3 regions of the Exiguobacterium sp. s95 genome follow, and region 1 is predicted to be linked to each of the others. Evidence: riboswitches for the same ligand, from Rfam matches in the RefSeq annotation. Region 1 holds a riboswitch; each other region holds the start of a gene.
The links. Region 1 has a riboswitch for lysine ahead of KNP99_RS10775 (aspartate kinase). Riboswitches for the same ligand answer to the same signal wherever they lie in the genome.
Positions count from the first base shown of each region.

Region 2: linked by a shared signal. The riboswitch ahead of KNP99_RS11700 (amino acid permease) and the one ahead of KNP99_RS10775 (aspartate kinase) in region 1 are both predicted to bind lysine.
Region 3: linked by a shared signal. The riboswitch ahead of KNP99_RS08860 (Na+/H+ antiporter NhaC family protein) and the one ahead of KNP99_RS10775 (aspartate kinase) in region 1 are both predicted to bind lysine.

Region 1 is NZ_JACSMM010000006.1:42,944-49,785, forward strand. It holds gene phnF (phosphonate metabolism transcriptional regulator PhnF) at 1-343, opposite strand, end outside; gene KNP99_RS10755 (alanine--tRNA ligase-related protein) at 471-1,619, shown strand; gene KNP99_RS10760 (GNAT family N-acetyltransferase) at 1,616-2,044, shown strand; gene KNP99_RS10765 (argininosuccinate synthase) at 2,166-3,371, shown strand; gene argH (argininosuccinate lyase) at 3,368-4,738, shown strand; lysine riboswitch at 4,810-4,988, shown strand; gene KNP99_RS10775 (aspartate kinase) at 5,101-6,300, shown strand; gene KNP99_RS10780 (aspartate-semialdehyde dehydrogenase) at 6,313-6,842, shown strand, end outside.
Region 2 is NZ_JACSMM010000007.1:84,734-91,575, forward strand. It holds gene KNP99_RS11700 (amino acid permease) at 476-1,957, opposite strand; lysine riboswitch at 2,070-2,254, opposite strand; gene KNP99_RS11705 (MarR family winged helix-turn-helix transcriptional regulator) at 2,426-2,881, shown strand; gene KNP99_RS11710 (GGDEF domain-containing protein) at 3,038-4,129, shown strand; gene KNP99_RS11715 (TetR/AcrR family transcriptional regulator) at 4,202-4,816, opposite strand; gene KNP99_RS11720 (HlyD family secretion protein) at 5,010-5,666, shown strand; gene KNP99_RS11725 (DHA2 family efflux MFS transporter permease subunit) at 5,679-6,842, shown strand, end outside.
Region 3 is NZ_JACSMM010000004.1:19,361-26,202, forward strand. It holds gene htpG (molecular chaperone HtpG) at 1-1,032, shown strand, start outside; gene KNP99_RS08860 (Na+/H+ antiporter NhaC family protein) at 1,274-2,857, opposite strand; lysine riboswitch at 2,962-3,137, opposite strand; gene KNP99_RS08865 (type I phosphomannose isomerase catalytic subunit) at 3,247-5,055, opposite strand; gene KNP99_RS08870 (PTS sugar transporter subunit IIB) at 5,206-5,502, shown strand; gene KNP99_RS08875 (PTS sugar transporter subunit IIA) at 5,507-5,836, shown strand; gene celB (PTS cellobiose transporter subunit IIC) at 5,851-6,842, shown strand, end outside.

The DNA of each region.
Region 1 (6,842 bases):
CGGCAGCAATCATCTGATACGACAACAATTCGCTTGCAGGTTCGAGCCCTAAATGTTCCATTTCTTCCGAAAAGCTTGTCAGTCCAGATAATTGCATGACGATTTTTTTATTCGCAACGAATGTGCCGCGTCCTTTTTGACGAATCAAATAGCCGGCGTTGACAAGATTCGTGATGGCTTGGCGGACGGTCATCCGGCTAATTTGATGGGCTTCAGCAAATTCGCGTTCAGAAGGAATTAAATCGCCGGGTTGCAACACCCCGCCTTCGATTTGTTGTTTTAATGCAGCTTCAATTTGATAGTAGATGGGGAGTGGTGAATTTTTATTGATGTGCTGAATCACGGCATTTCGTCCCTTCGCGGTCGATAGTCTTTCATCTAGTGTACTAGGAAATGGACAAGTCGACAAACGATACTAGGCGAAATATGGCATAATAGCAAATGAATAGATTGAGAAAGGTGGGGTAGACATGCGACTGGAGCAAATTTATCCTGCGGTCCGAAAGTTCGTGACACGCGTGACGAATGTTAAAGAAGAACACGGATACTGGGTTGCTTTAGAAGAAAGTTATTTTTATCCGGAAAGTGGCGGACAGCCGGCGGATCGAGGGACATTAAACGATTTGAAGGTTCGTGACGTTCAACTTAAAGCCGGTATCGTGTGGCATCAAGTTGATCAAAAAATCGAAGGTACTGTTACGGGCGTCATCGATGACGCCGTCCGGACGGATCATGCGGCACAACATACGGCGCAACACGTAATCTCAGCGATTTTGCAGGACGAGTTCAATATCAAGACATTAAGTTTTCGGACGGGCTCTGAAGAATCGACACTAGATATTGAAGCAGGTGAATGGAATGATGCCTTGCAAGCGCGTCTTGAAAAAAGATTGCGCCACGTCATTACATCGGCGTTACCGATTACGGCGAACGAGTACGACGAGGCGGCGGCACTCGCACTGCCTTTACGTAAAACACCCCAAGTGACAGGAAAGATTCGTGTCGTCCAAATCGGTGAACTGGACTATAGCGCCTGTGGAGGAACACACCTCGAATCGACAGCTGATTTAGAATTGATTATCTTGACAGGGCAGGAGCGGGTTCGGGGGAATATTCGACTGATGTACGTCGCGAAAGGGCGCGCATTTGAGTTGTTAACGAAGGAAAGACGTGCCTTGCGTGAAGCCGCTCAATTGTTATCGGCTAAAAAAGAGCAGCTGCCGCAAGCCGTCGAAGAATTAAAACAAGATGTCGTTCGCTTGAATCGGATGATTGAAACAGTTCAAGCCGCACATGTCCGTACGGAACTCAATAAACTACTGGCGTCGACGGAGGATTGGATTTTCGTAAACCATGCTGACGAGGCATTGCCATTCTCTGAAAGACTAGTCAAAGCGATTGCGGAAGCAGGACGTCTCGGACTCATTTGGAACGAATCAGCTAAAAAATTATTGATGCAAGGATCAAGTCCGGTCCACCTCGGGAAATTTGCCAAAGTCCATTTGAAGACGTTCAATGGACGTGGTGGTGGTAGCGAGCACGTCGCACAGGCGATGTTCAACACGCATGAGGATGCAGTTGCTTACATAGAACGATTGAAGGAGGAACAAGTAACATGACAGTGATTCAAGTAAAAACAGCAGAGCAGCACCAAGCAGTCCGAATGATTCGCGAACGGGTCTTCGTCGAAGAACAAGGGGTTCCTCGTAATCTTGAATATGATACCCATGACGAAACAGCGATTCACTTGCTTGTCCTTGACGAACAAAATCGCCCTGTCGCGACAGGACGGACACGTCCCTACGACGATCAACGGATGAAGGTCGAACGTGTTGCGACGCTAGCTGCGACACGTGGGAAAGGCTACGGCGGTGAGCTGATGCGAGCAATGGAACGCGTGGCGAGACGAGAGGGTCGGAGCATCTTGACGCTTGGTGCTCAAGTTCAAGCGATTCCTTTTTATCAAGGCTTAGGATACAACATCATGTCCGACGAATTTGATGATGCCGGCATCCCACACCGAACGATGGAAAAGAAAGTTTAATTGAGAAATTTTAAAGAAATCCTGTAAAAAGGGTTTCTTTTTTTGAAATTCTATGTATATATATAATTAATAATGAATTTTTATACAGACAGATGAATTCGAAATCAGGGAGGAATTAATAATGACGAAACAAAAATTAATTTTAGCGTATTCTGGGGGACTTGATACATCGGTGGCAATCAAATGGTTGAGTAAGGATTATGATGTCGTCGCTTTATGTATGGACGTCGGCGAAGGAAAAGATTTGACTGTCATCAAAGAAAAAGCGTTGCTCGTCGGAGCCGTCGAATCGATTGTTCTTGATGTCAAAGAAGAATTCGCAAATGAATTCGTCTTACCAGCACTTCAATACGGCGCCCACTACGAAGGCGCGTATCCACTGATTTCGGCACTGTCTCGCCCGCTGATTGCTGAAAAGCTCGTCGAAGTTGCGCATCAACATGGCGCAACGGCCGTTGCACATGGTTGTACAGGAAAAGGAAATGACCAAGTCCGGTTTGAAGTTTCGGTCGCAGCACTCGATCCTTCACTGGAAGTCATCGCCCCTGTACGGGAATGGAAATGGTCACGTGAAGAGGAAATCGCTTATGCAAAAGACAACAATGTCCCGATTCCAATCAATCTCGACAGCCCATATTCAATCGATATGAACCTTTGGGGACGGAGTAACGAATGTGGTGTCCTTGAAAACCCTTGGACAGAACCGCCGCAAGATGCTTATGCACTGACGGTCGCACCGGAAGAAGCACCGGATCAAGCAGAAGAAGTCATTATCGGTTTTGAAGCGGGTGTTCCGACTTCAATCAACGGAACAGTCTACCCACTGGCGAAGTTGATTACAGAACTCAACATCATCGCCGGAGCACATGGTGTCGGACGGATTGACCACGTCGAGAACCGTCTCGTCGGAATCAAATCGCGGGAAGTGTATGAATGCCCGGGAGCAACGGTCTTGCTAAAAGCCCATGCCGCACTCGAGACCATCACATTGACGAAAGACGTCGCTCACTTCAAACCGATTTTAAGTCAACAATATGCAGAAACAATCTACAACGGTTTGTTCCACGCACCGTTAACGAAAGGTCTGAAAGCATTCTTAAAAGCGACGCAACAAGACGTCACGGGCGAAGTACGGGTCAAACTCTACAAAGGGAATGCGACGGTCACAGGACGTCAGTCACCGGTGTCACTTTATGACGAGAAGCTTGCGACGTATACGAAAGAAGATGCGTTCGATCATGAAGCAGCGAAAGGATTCATTAAATTGCACGGTCTTGCGATTGCGACACACGCAAGTGTTCATCGGCAGGAAGGCGTGACAAAATGACGAAACTTTGGGGCGGACGGTTTACAGAAGGGGCTTCCGCTCAGGCTGAAGCGTTTGGGGCATCGATTTCATTCGACCAAAAGCTTGCGGCAGTTGATTTAGAAGGAAGTCTCGCCCATGCCAATATGTTGTATCAACAAGGTATCCTAGAAGAGACGGAATGGAAAAAAATCGAAGCGGGTCTCAAGACGTTACAAGCTTCGATTGGAACACATGTCTATTCGCTTGCTGACGAAGACATCCACATGAATCTCGAACGGTTGCTGACGGAACAAATCGGACCGGTCGCAGGGAAGTTGCATACAGCGAGAAGTCGGAATGACCAGGTTGCGACGGATTTACATTTGTGGATGGAACAACATGTGGTTGATTTAATCGAAAGCCTACGCAACTTGCAGACGGTGATTACGGAACAGGCGGATGTACACATCGAAACCGTCATGCCGGGGTATACCCACTTACAGCGGGCACAACCGATTTCACTTGCACACCATCTACTCGCGTATTTTTGGATGTTCGACCGTGACGTAGATCGTCTGACAGATAATTTGAAACGGATTCGGATTTCGCCGCTCGGTGCTGGGGCACTCGCCGGGACGACATTCCCGATTGACCGTTTCAAGTCAGCGGAACTGCTCGGATTTGAGCACGTCTATCCGAACAGCCTCGATGCTGTATCGGACCGTGACTTCGTCATTGAATATCTCGGGATTGCTTCGACGGTCATGATGCACCTCTCACGCTTTTGTGAAGAAATCATCATCTGGGCGTCGCAAGAATTTTCATTCATCGAATTGTCAGATGCATTTTCAACGGGTTCGAGCATGATGCCACAAAAGAAAAACCCGGACTTCGCTGAATTGATTCGCGGAAAAACAGGGCGTGTCTATGGAAACCTGATGGGGTTCCTGACGACGATGAAAGCATTACCGCTCGCTTACAATAAAGACATGCAAGAAGATAAAGAAGGTGTCTTCGATACGGCAGATACCGTTTTACAATCCGTTCAAATCTTTACGGGAATGCTCGAATCAGCAACGTTTAAGACAGAAGCGCTCAAGAAGGCGACAATGCAAGACTTCTCGAATGCGACGGAACTAGCAGATTATCTCGTCACAAAAGGTGTTCCTTTCCGGGAAGCGCATGAAATCGTCGGAAAAGCGGTCCTCCATTGTGTTCAGACGAATTGTTTCTTAAAAGATTTAACGCTTGAAACGTATCAAACGTTCCACTCCGTCATCGCGGAAGATGTTTATCCGCTCCTCGACCCGGTGCAAGCAGTAGCAAGAAGAGGAAGTTACGGCGGGACAGGTTTTGCTGCTGTTTCTGTACAACTCGATCAAGCGAAGAAAAAACTCGCGGATTAACGGAAAAATGAAAAAATTTTAGCAAATGACTGGATTTAACAAAAAATGTTTGCTATAACTGTAACTAACAACCGACAGATAGAGGCGCGGATGACATCAGTAACATCATTTATTGAAGCGAGCATGCTGAGTGATGTGAAAGGGGAAATCCGCCGAAGTGAATGAGAAAGATGCTTCTTCTCATTTGCTGGTACAACGGTTAAGATCCGTTGTACTGCCGAAACCGATGTTTCGGAGCGCTATCTTACGTAAAAGAACGAAAGACTTTGTCTTCGTTTGTCCGATCGTGATAACGACGGGCCGTAGGAACGCTCCTACCGGCCCGTCGTTTTTTTCTGTTTCGGGACAAAGGAGATAGGATTGTGACAACTGTACTTAAATTTGGTGGTAGCTCGGTCGCGACTGTCGAACAGATTCAGTCAATTGCGAATTATTTAAAAAATCGGACAGAACAAGGTGAAAAATTAGTGGTCGTCGTCTCTGCGATGGGGAAGATGACAGACTCGCTCATCGCACAAGCGCAAGCAATCACGGATCGTCCTGAACGACGTGAACTCGATCGATTGCTCGCAATCGGCGAAGAACAAACGATTTCGTTACTCAGCATCGCCTTAAATTCCGTCGGAGTAAAAGCCTTATCACAAACAGGTGCGCAGGCAGGAATCAGCACGATGGGGGTTCATACGAAAAGTAAGATTAAACAAATTGACGGGGACTTGTTACGAAAGAAACTCGAAACCTATGATGTCGTCATCGTCGCCGGATTCCAAGGTGTCAACGAGCTCGGGGATGTTACGACACTCGGTCGTGGTGGATCAGACACAACGGCTGTCGCCTTAGCGGCCGTCCTTGATAAGCGCTGTGAAATCTATACAGATGTCGACGGTGTCTATACGGCGGATCCGCGGATTCATCAAGCGGCACAGCCGATTCCACAAATTTCATATGATGAAATGATGGAAATGAGTGCACTGGGATCGAAGGTCATGGAGATGCGCAGCGTCGAACTCGGGAAAAAATACGGCGTGCATATCTTTGTTGGGAAAACACTTGAATCGGAAAGAGGGACTTGGATCATGGAGGCAACAGAAACGATGGAACAAAAAGCAGTCACGAGCGTCAGTGTAACGAAAAATGTTTTGACGGTTTCAATCAAACACGTTCCACAAACCAATTCAGCAGTCGCCGACATTTTTGAATTGTTATCGAATCGCCATGTCAATATCGACATGATCAGTCAAACGACCTTTGATAGTGACGTGTTCCTCTCGTTCTCTTGTCCACTCGATGAAGAAGAGTTTCTCGAAGAGGCACTGAAAGATATCATCGATCGTTTTCCGACCGTTAAAGTCGATCGTCATAACGAGCATGCCAAGTTATCGGTCGTCGGAATCGGAATGCGTGACGCAACGGGCGTCGCATCAAAATTATTTGCGACGTTCCGTGCCGAGAACATCACGTTTTATCAAGTCACGACATCAGAAATCAGTATCTCGTATACAATCGCACAAGCAGATATCGAACGAACGGTCGCGGCGATCGCGAACGCGTTTAGCCTGTAAGGAGGAATGAACATGTACCACGTAGCAGTCATCGGTGCGACAGGCGCCGTCGGACAAAAGATGTTACAAGTCTTGAAGGAACTCGATTTTCCAGTCGGTCAACTGTCGGCGTATGCTTCAGAACGATCAGCAGGAAAAGTCGTTTCGTTTAATGGAACGGACGTGACGATTACAGCTTTATCGGAAGACATCATCCATCACGGGATCGACGTCGCATTATTCGCAGCCGGTGGAGCAATCAGTGAACAGTATGCCCCCTTGCTGGCAGAACACGGAACACTTGTCGTCGATAATTCAAGTGCTTTCCGGATGCAAGAGACGATTCCGCTCGTCGTACCAGAAGTCAATCCGGAAGCGGTCAGCAGCACCGACCGACTGATCGCTAATCCGAACTGCTCGACGATTCAATCCGTCGTTGCCCTGGCACCACTCAAACACTTAGGTTTTGAACGAATCACGTATACGACGTATCAAGCAGTCTCCGGTTCCGGTCAAAAAGGAATTGAGGACTTGGCGCGAGGCAGCCGCGGTGAAGAACCGGT
Region 2 (6,842 bases), on a different contig from region 1:
TTCCTTATTTTTACTTTATTGAAACAATATTTTTAGATAAAAATAAAATTATTAAAAAGAAATAATCCAATTACGGATTGACATACTTGAAGGGACATATCATGGAAAGAAACTGAAAAAATCTTTCGGGAATTATTCGCTTCTTCTATACAGAAAAACCCTCTCGCAAGTGAGAGGGTTTTGGTGTGTAGACAAACTATTAATAAGCGTAAACATGCGATAACGAGAGACAATCCGTCACGATACTACCTAAAAAGCGTCATGTTTCGTTGACTCCTAAGGGAAAAGTGCGTTTTCAACGCGACTTGCCAGAGGCAGGCAAGACCCTGCTCATTGTCCGTTAGGATCAAGGAGCAACGGCTTGCGCCTCGCCCGAGGAAAGCAACGAAAAAAGACGCTTGATCTCCCGATTCCCGATAACACTTTGCTTATAGTCTGACCTCTCGTAAGCGAGAGGGTCCTTTAGCTTATACTATTATTTTTTCGGATGTTTCGGAAACTCCATCTCATCATACCGGACAACCGATGTCCGGTGTTTGACTTTATGTCCGAGCCAGAAGACCAAGAATAACGGAATTCCGATATACGTTGCTGCAATCCCAACCCAGTCGATTTGATCAGCGAGGAACGCGGCATAGTTTTGCCCAACGATAACGAGGAAACACAGGCCAAATGCGAATAGCGGACCAAACGGGAACGCCGGTGCAACGTACGGTAAGTCACGTAACGCATGCCCTTGGGCGACGAAACCTTTTCGGAAACGGTAATGACTGATCGCGATCCCGAGCCACGCGATAAATCCTGTCATTCCGGAAGCATTCAGTAACCAAAGATAAACTTGTCCACCGAACATCGACGTCAAGAAACAAAGCGCACCAATCGCCCCTGTCGCGAGTAACGCATTCCGCGGCACACCGTTTTTTGAGACTTTTGCAAATAGTTTCGGTGCATCACCTTGTCGTGCCAGTGTGTAGAGCATCCGGGTTGAAGCATACATCCCGGAGTTCCCGGCAGACAAGACGGACGTCAAGATGACCGCATTCATCAATGCTGCTGCAAACACGAGTCCTGCTTTTTCGAAGACGAGTGTGAACGGACTGACGGCAACATCCGTAATATCATTTGAGACAAGGCTCGGACTTGTGTATGGAATCAACATTCCGATGACGAAGATCGCAAATACATAAAATAATAAAATCCGCCAAAACACCTGTTTAACTGCTTTCGGGACATTTTTTTCCGGATCTTCCGACTCGCCTGCTGCGATTCCGACGAGCTCCGTCCCTTGAAAGCTAAAACCTGCGACAAGAATGATACCGATGACAGCTGGAATCCCTCCGACAAACGGTGCATCACCTAAGCCAAAGTTTTTGAACCCTGCTGGTGGCTCCGAAGTAAAGATACCAAAAATCATCGCGACTCCTACACCAAGAAACACGATGACCGTGACGACTTTAATCATCGCAAACCAGTACTCGGCTTCACCGAATCCTTTGACCGAAAAATAATTTAATCCAATCATTAAAAGTAAAAACAGCGCGCTAAAATAGACGCCCGGAATGTTCGGGAACCAGTAATGCATGACGATTTGTGCTGCGACGAGCTCGACGGCAATCGTGACGGCCCAGTTGTACCAATAGTTCCATCCTAAGGCGAATCCGAATGAAGGGTCGACGAACTTCGTCCCGTACGTCGAGAATGATCCTGCGACCGGCATATAGGCGGCCATCTCCCCAAGGCTCGTCATCAAGAAGTAGACCATCAATCCGACGATTGTATAAGAAAGTAACGCACCACCCGGTCCTGCCGCTGCAACAGAGGCACCTGACGCGATGAATAAACCGGTCCCAATCGCTCCGCCAATTGCAATCATCGACATATGCCGGGCTTGAAGCCCTCGTTGTAGCCCTTCTGCTGTGGAATCGAGGGGTTGTTGTTGCTGTTGTAAATTGTTCATGTCTGTCGCTTCTCTCTTTTTATAATTTTTGAGAGGGCGTAAAAAAGCGCCCTCACCTTCCAAGAGGAAGATGAGAACGCAACATATCGATGATGCGTCTCATTCTACCGTCGTGAAAGATAGCTCCCCATAAACCGCAAACGGTTCATGACAGTATTAGACCTGTTTGATCTAATCCCAATCGCTGACTTTCAAAGTAGTCTACGATTTCGGCAATTCTTCCTTTTGAGCTATTTCATCTGCCGCTTGACGACATCCGTAACCCGACTCATAAGAATCGCAACCTCCATCCCACTGGTTGAGTGAGAACTAATTAAGTTGATTTACTAATTCATTACTTCGACATAGTACATAATATGTTTCTTGTTTGTCAATTTATATTTTTGAATCCTACCGTGCTCATAGTAAAATTCCGATATTTTTAGTACACTAAATGGTAGAAGGTAGTACAGAAAGGATGTTGCTCAGATGGGACAAGAACAACATGACCAATTGACATATCGATTAGAAGAACAAATGCGCGTGATTCTCCGGACGTTGCGCCGTGAGTTGAATCAACTGTTTGAAGGTACTGCCACGCGAAGTGAATTCTTCATCTTACGTAGCTTATCTGAAAACGGCCCCCAGCGTCCGACATTACTCGCGGAACAGTTCGAACTTGCGACAAGTCAGGTCACCGCTTTGACAGATAAACTTTATAAGACCGGTTTTGTGACACGGACACGTTCGACGGAAGATCGTCGTTCAATCGTCCTTGCCTTGACTGACGAGGGAGAGGCCGCTTTTCGGAATCTCGAAGTCGTCCGTCGCAAATATCTTCAGGAGCGATTCGGCACTTTGTCTGAAGAGGAACTGAACGTGATGATCCATGTATTTGATAAAATCCTCGCGACAATGGATGAAGAAGTCGTCTCATCCAATTAATAAATTAAAAATCAAGAGAAGGACAGAGGTTTTATTCTGTTTTTCTTTTTTTATTCTAAACATTCAGACCTCCTATACCGTTAGTAGAACGAGTATACTCAAAGTATATAATTGGAAGTATACTGCAGGGGGAGTTGGGAGGATTTGTTGTCTATTATGAATAACTTCATCATAAATTTTTGTCTCTTATTCACGACGATCACGCTTTTATTTTTACCTTTTCGAAATCAACCAAGAATTACACCAAAATCAAAGCTTGAATCACGCCTTATTTTAGGTTGTGTAGCTGGTGCAATTGCTGTACTCCTCATGTTCAACAGCATTCAAATTGATATTGCCCGGATTGACTTACGTATCATTCCTGTCGCGATTGCCACATTATTTGGCGGATTGCCTAGTGCCTTCATCACGGGAGTCATGATTATCGGAACGCGTTTTTTAATTACACCTGCTGATCAAATCGAAGGAGCGATTCTCGCTTCCGTCATCATGATTTTATTCATTTTGACAATTGGCATAGCACGCAGATTTTTACGTAATACATTGCTGACCTTTGAATTAATGATCGGAATCGGTATTCTCTATTCGTTACCAGCCATCTATGCACTGACAAACAGTTGGGAAACGTTTTTCAAAGTATCGGTTACGTACATTTTCTTTAATTTATTAGCCGGACTCGTCACCTATCGCTTATTAGCCGAACTGCGACGACATTTTGAAAATATCCAGTACCAGCAAAAACTTGCGATGACCGACGCCTTGACGGGTCTCGCCAATCGCCGACGTCTGGACGACTCCCTATCACTCGTCGGATCGGATGACGACGGATATTCACTTATCCTGATCGATATCGATTTCTTCAAACACGTTAACGATACATATGGTCACGATGCCGGCGACGATGTGTTGCGGCAACTCGGAACGACACTTGCCTCTATTGTACGTCCGGATGATTTAGTCGGTCGGTACGGTGGAGAAGAATTCTTGATCATTTTACCGAACACATCATTGAAGGATGCGAAAAAAATCTCTGAATTAGCGCGGACGACAGTCGCCCGTAACCTGTTCCCGACTGCAAATGTACCTGATTTGAAGATTACGATTTCGTTAGGAATTGCCCATTCGGGTGGATCCCATACATCACTCGAAGCATTGCAACAAGCGGATAAAGCACTCTATGCTTCAAAAGAGCACGGACGTAACCAAAGTACGATTTATACGAAACAGCTGGAATTCCGTCAAGCGTAATCTAACGTTATATCCGACTAGCACAAAAAGCGCCATTCCCTCACATCGGAATGGCGCTTTTTAGTTCATTTTTTAGACAGTCCCTGGGCGTGTCTGAGGAAAACCAATACTTTCAACTGTTCCGAAGACGATCATCTGACTGAGCTGATTTGCCATATACTCGGAGGAATACGGACGATCATTTCGTAACCACGACATCAAGAGCCCGAGTTGACCACCAATGACGTAGTTCAGTAATAAATCCCGATCCACCGGAACAGAGACACTTGTCGTCTCCCGGAAAGCAAGACGGTAGTTTTCTTTTAACGTATCCAAGAAACGGGAGATGAACGTCTTGACTGTTCCTTGGAGCAGCATCGTCCGGTAAAAGCGCTCGTTTTGCTCAATGTGGATGAACAAACGTGCAAAGTAACGACTGACGCGTTCGACTGTCGGAGGCTCGGCCGATTGTTTTCCTGTAATCCGAATCGCTTCTGCGAGCAACGTCATGTGTTCCTCAACGATTTGATCCAGCAAATCGTATTTATCTTTATAGTGCGCATAGAAGGTCGAACGATTGACCTCAGCACCATCCGTCAACATTTTGACGGTGATCGTCGAAAAGGAATGGTGTTCAAGTAAATGAAATAGCTCTGTCGTAATACGTTCACGTGAACGTTTAGGACGCGGATCGCACGACTGATTCATTTAAAATTCAGCTCCTTTTTACGTATTGTATCCGTTAACAAAGACTTTTCCAACATTTTGTCGGAAATTGTTGGTTGTTTGTTTGTTATGCACCCATATAATTAACTGTATTAACTACTCCTCCCCAGAGGAGTCTTTTTTATGAGACCGCACTGGGGCGATCAGCTAGTAACAGAAAGGATGCAACTTACTCATGAACATGAAGAAATTATTAATCATCAATATTTTAACGCTCGTCGTTTTAATTGGTGGTGGCGCAATCGGTTATTATTACTACGATCAAGCAACAAGTTACGTCAAAACAGAAAATGCCAAAATCGACGGTAAGATGATTACGATTGCTAGTCCTGGCGCTGGAAAACTCACTGACTGGACGGCAAAAACAGGACAGACACTCGATAACGGGGCGACACTTGGTCACGTCATGATGGCACAAACTGGTCAAAAACCGGTTGATGCGTCAATCGAAATGCCAGCAAAAGCAACCGTCGTTCAGTCGATGGCGACAGAGAACGGTTTTGTTGGTGCCGGTACGCCGCTCGCTTACGGATTTAACTTAAATGAATTATGGGTCACAGCAAACGTCGAAGAAACAGAAATCGATGAAGTCAAAGTCGGACAAGCCGTCGATGTCTATGTCGATAGTTATCCCGATACAACACTTTCGGGTGAAGTCGAACAAATCGGGATGACAACAGCAGGCACGTTCTCGATGATGCCGTCATCGAATGGAAACGCAAACTATACAAAAGTCGCGCAAGTGATTCCCGTGAAGGTGTCGCTCTCACAAGAAAAATCACTCGACATTCGCCCTGGTATGAATGTGACCGTCCGCATTCATAAGGATTAAGGAGGGACGCTTATGTCTACGACCTTCCTCTTTGGATACATTGTGTTCATGCTTGTCACGTTCCTTGCAGTCAATTTGATTGCACGCCGGGCACGGCAACCGCGGGTAGCTGGCGCAGGAGGTCCGGCGCTTGATGAAACATTGATTGAAGCAGAAGCGGTTGGCGCGATTCCAGCCGCCCCTGCTCCGCAAGCGCAAGCGACGATTTCAACGGAAAACATCAGTATCCCGAAAGTCATCACTGTCCTGTTAATTGGAATGTTCATCGCGATTTTGAATCAGACATTAATCAACGTCGCTCTTCCTGTCTTGATCAACGACTTCAACGTCACGACGTCGACAGCACAGTGGTTGACGACCGGATTCATGCTCGTCAACGGGATCTTGATTCCAATCAGTGCGTTCCTCATGCGAAGCTATACGTTTCGCCGCTTGTTTCTTGTCTCGATGACGTTGTTCTTCTTCGGATCGATCATTTGTTCGATGGCGATGAACTTCCCGGTTATGATGATCGGACGTGTGGTCCAAGCAGCCGGAGCCGGTGTCTTGATGCCGCTCGGTACGAACGTCTTCATGACATTGTTCCCACCCCATAAACGGGGAGCTGCGATGGGCATGCTCGGGATTGCGATGATTCTTGCACCGGCGATCGGACCAACGATCACAGGATATGTCATTCAAAACTACGATTGGCACGTCATGTTCTATGCAATGGCCTTCTTTGGTCTCTTAACACTTTTACTTGGATTTGCCTGGTTCAAACTCGTCCAACCGTTATCAAAACCAAAGTTCGATGCCCTCGGTGTTGTCTTTAGTACGATCGGGTTTGGTAGTCTCTTATACGGATTCAGTGAAGCCGGAAACGACGGTTGGGACAGCCCTGTCGTCATCAGTACGATCGTCATCGGGTTACTTGGTATTGCCGCCTTCGCTTTGCGTGAGCTTGCGATGGACGACCCGATGTTGAACATCCGTGTCCTAAAAGTACCGGAATTTTCATTCACCCTCTTCATTAACGTCATCGTCACGATGGCCTTGTTCGGCGGGATGTTGCTGCTGCCGATTTACTTGCAGAGCATCCGTGGTTTTTCACCCATCGACTCAGGTCTCTTATTATTGCCTGGTTCATTGATCATGGGAATCACCGGTCCCTTCGCCGGTCGACTGTTCGACCGG
Region 3 (6,842 bases), on a different contig from region 1:
CAATCGATTTTATTCATTCCGGAGCAACCGTCCTTCGACTATTATTCGAAAGAGTTCGAGAAAGGTCTTGAACTGTATGCGAACGGCGTCTTGATCATGGAAAAATGCAGTGACCTCTTGCCGGACCACTTTAGCTTCGTCAAAGGGATGGTCGACTCGGAAGACTTGTCACTCAATATTTCACGTGAGTTGTTGCAGCACGACCGCCAACTCAAATTGATTGCAAAAAACATTCAAAGTAAGATTAAGACGCAACTTGAAGGACTGCTTCGTGACGATCGCGAGAAGTATGAAGCCTTTTATCAAGCCTTTGGTCGTCAATTGAAGTTTGGAATCTACAATGATTACGGCATGCATAAAGAGACGGTCAAAGATCTTGTCCTGTTCCACTCGGCAAAAGAGAAGAAGCTGGTCACGCTCGCTGAATACGTCGCGGCGATGCCGGAAGATCAAAAATACATTTACTATGCTTCAGGGGAAAGTACGGACCGTTTAGATAAGTTGCCACAGTCGGAGCTTGTCAAAGACAAAGGGTTCGACATTCTGTACTTTACGGAAGAAATCGATGAGTTCGCGATTCAAATGTTGCTCAACTATGAAGGAAAAGAATTTAAATCGGTTACGAGCAGTGATCTTGGCATCGAGCAAGCGGATCAAGCAGAAACGACCGAAACACAAGTCGAGATGTTTACAGCGATGCAAGAAGTGCTTGCTGGGCAAGTCAAAGAAGTCAAAGCTTCTTCACGCTTAAAATCACATCCGGTCTGCTTCGCGACGGATGGTGCCGTTTCGATTGAAATGGAGAAAATTCTTAAATCGATGCCGAACAACCAAGATGTTTCAGCCGTGAAAATTTTAGAGTTGAACACGTCGCATGACGTCTTCCAAGCCATTGAAACGGCCTTTAAAGAAGACCGTCCGAAATTTGAACGCTATACGAAATTAATGTACCAACAAGCGTTGCTCATGGAAGGCTTGCCAATCGAAGATCCAGTTGCGTTTGCAAATGAAGTGTGTGCCTTGATGGTGTAAGAATGATCGCTTCAGCGTGTAGACAAACGCTTATGAAGCGTGAACATGCGATATCGAATTGCAATTCGTTCGTGCTTTCCTGTATTTCTCTCACGGTATTACCTAAAAAGCAACGAAACAAGACGCTTTTTATTTCTTCATACCATGTTGTCTACAACTTAAAAGAAGGGATTGCACATCATCGTAGATGGCAATCCCTTCTTTTTTTCTCGTCTCGGCTAAGCTGAGCGTTATTTTTTTATTATTCAGCGCGAAGTTCAGTTGGTACTTTGCCGCGTTTCGAGACGACATTCAGGACGACGAGTGCGAGTAAGAAGGCGATAAGTGCACCGATGAAGCCGATGATTGATGAATCGGTTAAACCGAGCACAAGGTAGCCGACTGCCGATGTCGCTGCACCAACCAACGCATACGGAAGTTGTGTCGTGACGTGATCGATATGATGCGAACCGGCACCTGTCGAACTGAGAATCGTCGTATCGGAAATTGGTGAACAGTGGTCTCCGAAGACGGATCCGGCAAGAACGGCAGCGAGCGTCGGAAGTAAGAGATTCGGTTCGACCGCCATGATGAGGTCAGCACCGATCGGCAGCATGATACCGAATGTTCCCCAACTTGTACCTGTCGAGAATGCCATTAAGCTTGCAATCAAGAACAATAAGAAGGGGAGGTACGAAGCAGAAATCGACTTACTGACGAAGCTTGCTAAGTACTCACCTGTTTTCATGTCACCGATAACAGCGATGATTGTCCAAGCGAATAATAAGATGACGACAGCAGGCCACATGGATTTCATCCCAGCCCAGATGCTGTGTCCGTATTCGCGCGCCGGGATTTTCCGACCAATCAACATCAGGAAAGCAACGACTAAACTGATGACGACACCAGCAACGAGTGAACGTGTTACGTCTGTCGCTTCAAATGCACCAATCAACGTAAATGCACGATTGTCAGCAGCGAGTGCCTGAGCACCGGTAAAGAGTAATGCGGAAACTGTTGCAATGACGAGAACGATAATCGGAACGACGAGGTCACGTACTTTTCCACCTTCGTGTTCTTTGACTTCCTCTGCCATCCCCATCGGTGTTCCTTTACTTGCATCGAAAAGTTCACCTTTTAATGCACGAAGTTCATGCGTCCGCATCGGTCCGACCGCAATCCCTGTGTACGCGATGTAAAGCGTCAGCAATAGAGCGAAAATCGCATAGAAGTTGAGTGGCACGATCATCATGAAAGCACTGAATGCGGAATACTCCGTAATCGAATGTGTCGTTAAGATACCAGCGATGATCGAGATGATGAACGCTCCCCAACTTGAAAGCGGGCTGATGACACAGACTGGAGCAGCCGTCGAGTCAATAATATACGCAAGTTTTGCCCGCGAGACGCCACGACGGTCCGTTAACGGACGACTGACATTCCCGACAGCAAGACTGTTGAAGTAATCATCGATGAAGATTAAAATACCTAAACCAAATGCTGCGAGGCGAGCGCCGCGCGCTGTCTTGACGTGTGTTGTTGCCCATTCACCGAAGGCATGTGCACCGCCCGATGTTTGGATAAGCGTCGATAGAACACCGAGTAATAGTAAGAAGATGAGTAATAAGACGTTCCATTCATTTAACGCCCCATCCGCCCAAAATAGACTAAAGATGTTTTTGCCGAGATAGACGACCGTATCGATTGGATTAAAGCTATGCAGCAATAAAGCACCAATCAAAATACCGACACCAAGTGAAATAACGACTTTGCGCGTCACGATTGCAAGTGCGATTGCAATGACAGCTGGAATGAGCGCAACGATTGAATCTGAATAATTGACCATTGTGTGGTTCCTCCTCTTTTTTTAGAAGATGAGACCCATTGCATATAAAAAAGCAAGGGCACCGGCAACAAAGCCGACACCCTTGCTGGATGCGTCTTTCTTAGCCGAATTGGAGCGCTCCATACAAAACACGTATGGCAATCGAACGGGTATTTCCCAATTCGACCAGTACCATCAAGTCAGACACTTGACGATACTTCGGCAGCATTACCTTTCCTTGATCGTCCTCGTTGTCATCCTCAGATCAAATACTCATTAAGACCGCGCCTCTACCTCATCGATAGAATAGTCATATTCTTTTAATAAGAAAACCTTATCATATTTCAGAAAAAAGTTTCAAGTCTGTTTTTAAAAAAAGTAGTAAAGTCTGTTCAAAAGGAACAATGAAGTTATTCGGCGTTCATCCGATTTAAATGGGCAGCACCGATGACACCGGCATTTCCTTCCAATGCAGCTAAGCGAATGATTGTTTTTTGACGTAACGTCGGGTAGAGACGGGCATTGACGGCTTGTAAGAGCTCTTCCCAAAATAAATCGGCGGAAGCCGTAACACCGCCACCGATGATGACGGCTTCCGGATCAAGTGTGTGAATGATGTTCGCTACGCCTGTTGCTAAATGATTTACGAAACGAAGCCTTTCCTGTGTATTGCCAAGAAGTTGTGCAAGAGAAGATTCATTTAATGAATCAGCCCGCGTCTGAAGAGCCGTACCGCTTGCTAATCCTTCGAGTGAGCCTTTGTTCAAGACGTGATGTTCCGGTCCAGAAGCATCGATGATCGTATTTCCGATTTCACCAGCATATCCGTGTGCGCCTCGAATCAACGTCTTTTGATAGACATATCCACCACCGATTCCTGTACTGACTGTCATGTAATAGATGGATGTATAGTCTTGTCCTGCCCCGAACAATGCTTCGCCGAGCGCGGCGGCATTTGCATCATTTTCAAGGGAAACCGGGATGTTGAAGAACTCTTCTAACGGGCGAACCAAATTTACATCGTCCCAACCCGGCAGGTTCGGAGGTGACAATAGCCGACCCGTTGCTGCATCAAGCGGACCAGGCGCTGCGATACCAATTCGTTCGACTTCAAATTCTTCAAGTAGCTTTTGGATGGCTTGTCTTAAATGATTAATTGTATAGTCCGGGCCAGCAGCCGCCTCTGTCAAAAATCGATATTGTTTTACGACATGGTGCTGATTGATTGCGGCAACACGCGTGTGAGTCCCACCAAGATCAATTCCGATGTGAAGTCGTTGTTTCGGTGTTGGATTTGGACCAGTCAATAGAAGTTTCCCCTTTCCAGAAACGGTACAAGTTACTTTTGCCGGAATCAGAACCGTGTCTCCGGCGGTATAACGCAATTGGTTGATGATCAGCGTGCCACTGATGATAGTGATGACTTGGAAGGAAGTTCGTGGTGCAATCGTAATCATGTCATGGATGGCCCATTCCTCGACAAAAAAATAGGCGTTGGTTGTCAGTAGTCTTGAACAAAAAGAGGTCGGTACATAAGGCTCCTCGTACTGGAAATGAGGAAATTGAATGACTTCGAGTGCTTCTTTAAGGTGGAGTTGACGCGGTTTGTTGGTCGAATGGTCAATTCGATCGTAATCGTACAACCGGTACGTGGTATCAGAGTTCTGCTGGATTTCGATGACAAGACACCCTTCGGTTAAAGCATGAACAGTACCTGCTGGAACGTAAAAAAAATCGCCGGGTGAAACAGGCAAATCAATTAAGCCGGAAGTTAAATCGTCTTCACGGACAGCGCGCAACAAATCAGCTTTTGTTTTGAAGTCATGCCCATAAATAATGGTGGCGTCTGCCGGACAATCGACGATATACCAGCATTCATTTTTCCCGTAAGGCTGTCCTTCTAGGCGACAGGCATCATGATCGTCAGGATGGACTTGAACGGATAAATCATCCGCAGCGTCAATCCACTTAATGAGTAAAGGAAAAGCTTCCGTTGTGTCCATCCCGAAAATTTCAGGGTGATTTGACCATAAATCCCGTAGTGCATCACCGGAAAAACGTCCGGCATTCACCTTGGTTTGCCCGTTTGGGTGATCAGCCAAGGTCCAAGCTTCACCGATGTTTTGTTTGCCTAACGTATCAAATCCATATGCACCAAGCTTACATCCACCCCATATCCGCTCCTGTAAAATCGGCTCAAAACGAATCAGTTCTTCCATGATTGTTCCTCCTCCAAGTTGTTTTCGATTACAACACTACACTTTTTAAAAATAAAAATAAACAAAATAAAAATCAAGTATAGACATGGGTAGTAAAATCCGTATAATCAAAGTTGTAAGCGATTCCAAAACGCGGGAGGAATGGTTGAAATGAAAAAAATCATGTTGGCGTGTAGTTCAGGAATGTCGACGAGTATTCTCGTCACTAAGATGCAGGAACATGCCCAATCACTTGGTGAAGAGGCGACAATTTGGGCAGTCGGTCAAGACCAGGCTTTAAAAGAAATGGATGGAGCAGATGTTGTATTGATTGGTCCACAAATGCGCTTTTTATTATCAAAATTTCAACAAGCGACAGATAAACCAGTAGAAGTCATCGATATGATAGCGTACGGAATGGCCGACGGAAAAGCGGCCTATGAACAAGCCGTTAAGTTGATGGGGTGAAGAAATGAAAACAAATGAACAGACGATGGAACAAGTAGCATTCATGATGATTTTGCATAGTGGAAATGCGCGAAGTACGATTCGTGAAGCAATCGAAGTGTACAAGGAAGAATCATTTGAGGCATTTGAGCGGTTATTAACAGATGCCCGAGAACAGTTGCAAGAAGCGCACCAGATTCATTTCGGTCAAGTCCAAAAAGAAGCGAGCGGTGAGCCGACGACATTGTCTTTACTGCTTTTGCATGCAGAAGATCATTTGATGTCGACACAAACGATGCTTGATTTGACGTCAGGATTAGTTGAAATGATGGAACATAAATTTTCTCAAAAATAAGAGGAGGGATTGAAATGGCTGGTAATAGTAAGTGGTTCGATTTGTTGAGTCGTTTTCTGATGCCGATTGCGGCATATTTAAACAATAGCCGCTATCTTCAGACGTTACGTGACGCGTTCATGCTCGCTTTTCCGATTACGATGTTCGGTTCATTAATCGTTGTTATTGCGAATTTACCATTCTTAGATAAATTTATGTCGCCTGGAGTATTGGATGCTTTTAAAACTTCATTAGGAAACGCCCCCTCGGCGACGATGGGAATCATGTCACTATTCGTCGTCTTCGGTATCGGATATTATCTTTCGAAAAGCTATGATGTAGAAGCTGTTTTTGGTGGTGTAATCGCCCTTGTTTCTTTTTTACTTTTAACACCTTTCTTTGTAGCAGTCGAAAATGTTGCTGATCCTGTCGGAAATGTCATTCCACTTGACCGTCTCGGTGCAAAAGGCATGTTCCTTGCAATGATGACAGGGTTCTTAGCAGGAGAAATTTATCGATTTGTCGTTCAAAAAAACTGGACGATTAAAATGCCGGCTGGTGTGCCGACTGCTGTGGCTAAGTCATTTTCAGCTCTTGTGCCTGCACTTTTGACACTTTCCATTTTCCTTGGCATTAACATCGCTATCACCTCGCTTTTAGACACGAATCTCCACGATTTAATCTTTAATTTAGTTCAAAAACCACTCGTGAATCTTGGGAACGGTTTGGTTCCGACATTAATCGCCATCTTTTTTGTTCAATTGTTTTGGTTTTTCGGCCTGCATGGTCAAGTTATCGTCAATTCGGTCATGGATCCGATCTGGAACACTTTGTCACTTGAAAACTTAAACGCCTATACGGCGAATGGAGAACTCCCGAATATCATCAGTAAACAATTCATTGAAATTTATACAGTTGGAATTGGTGGTTCCGGTTCGACACTGGCTGTCGTCGTCGCAATCCTCCTTTTCATGCGCTCAAAACAGTTGAAGCAAATCGGTAAGTTATCGATCGGACCCGGAATCTT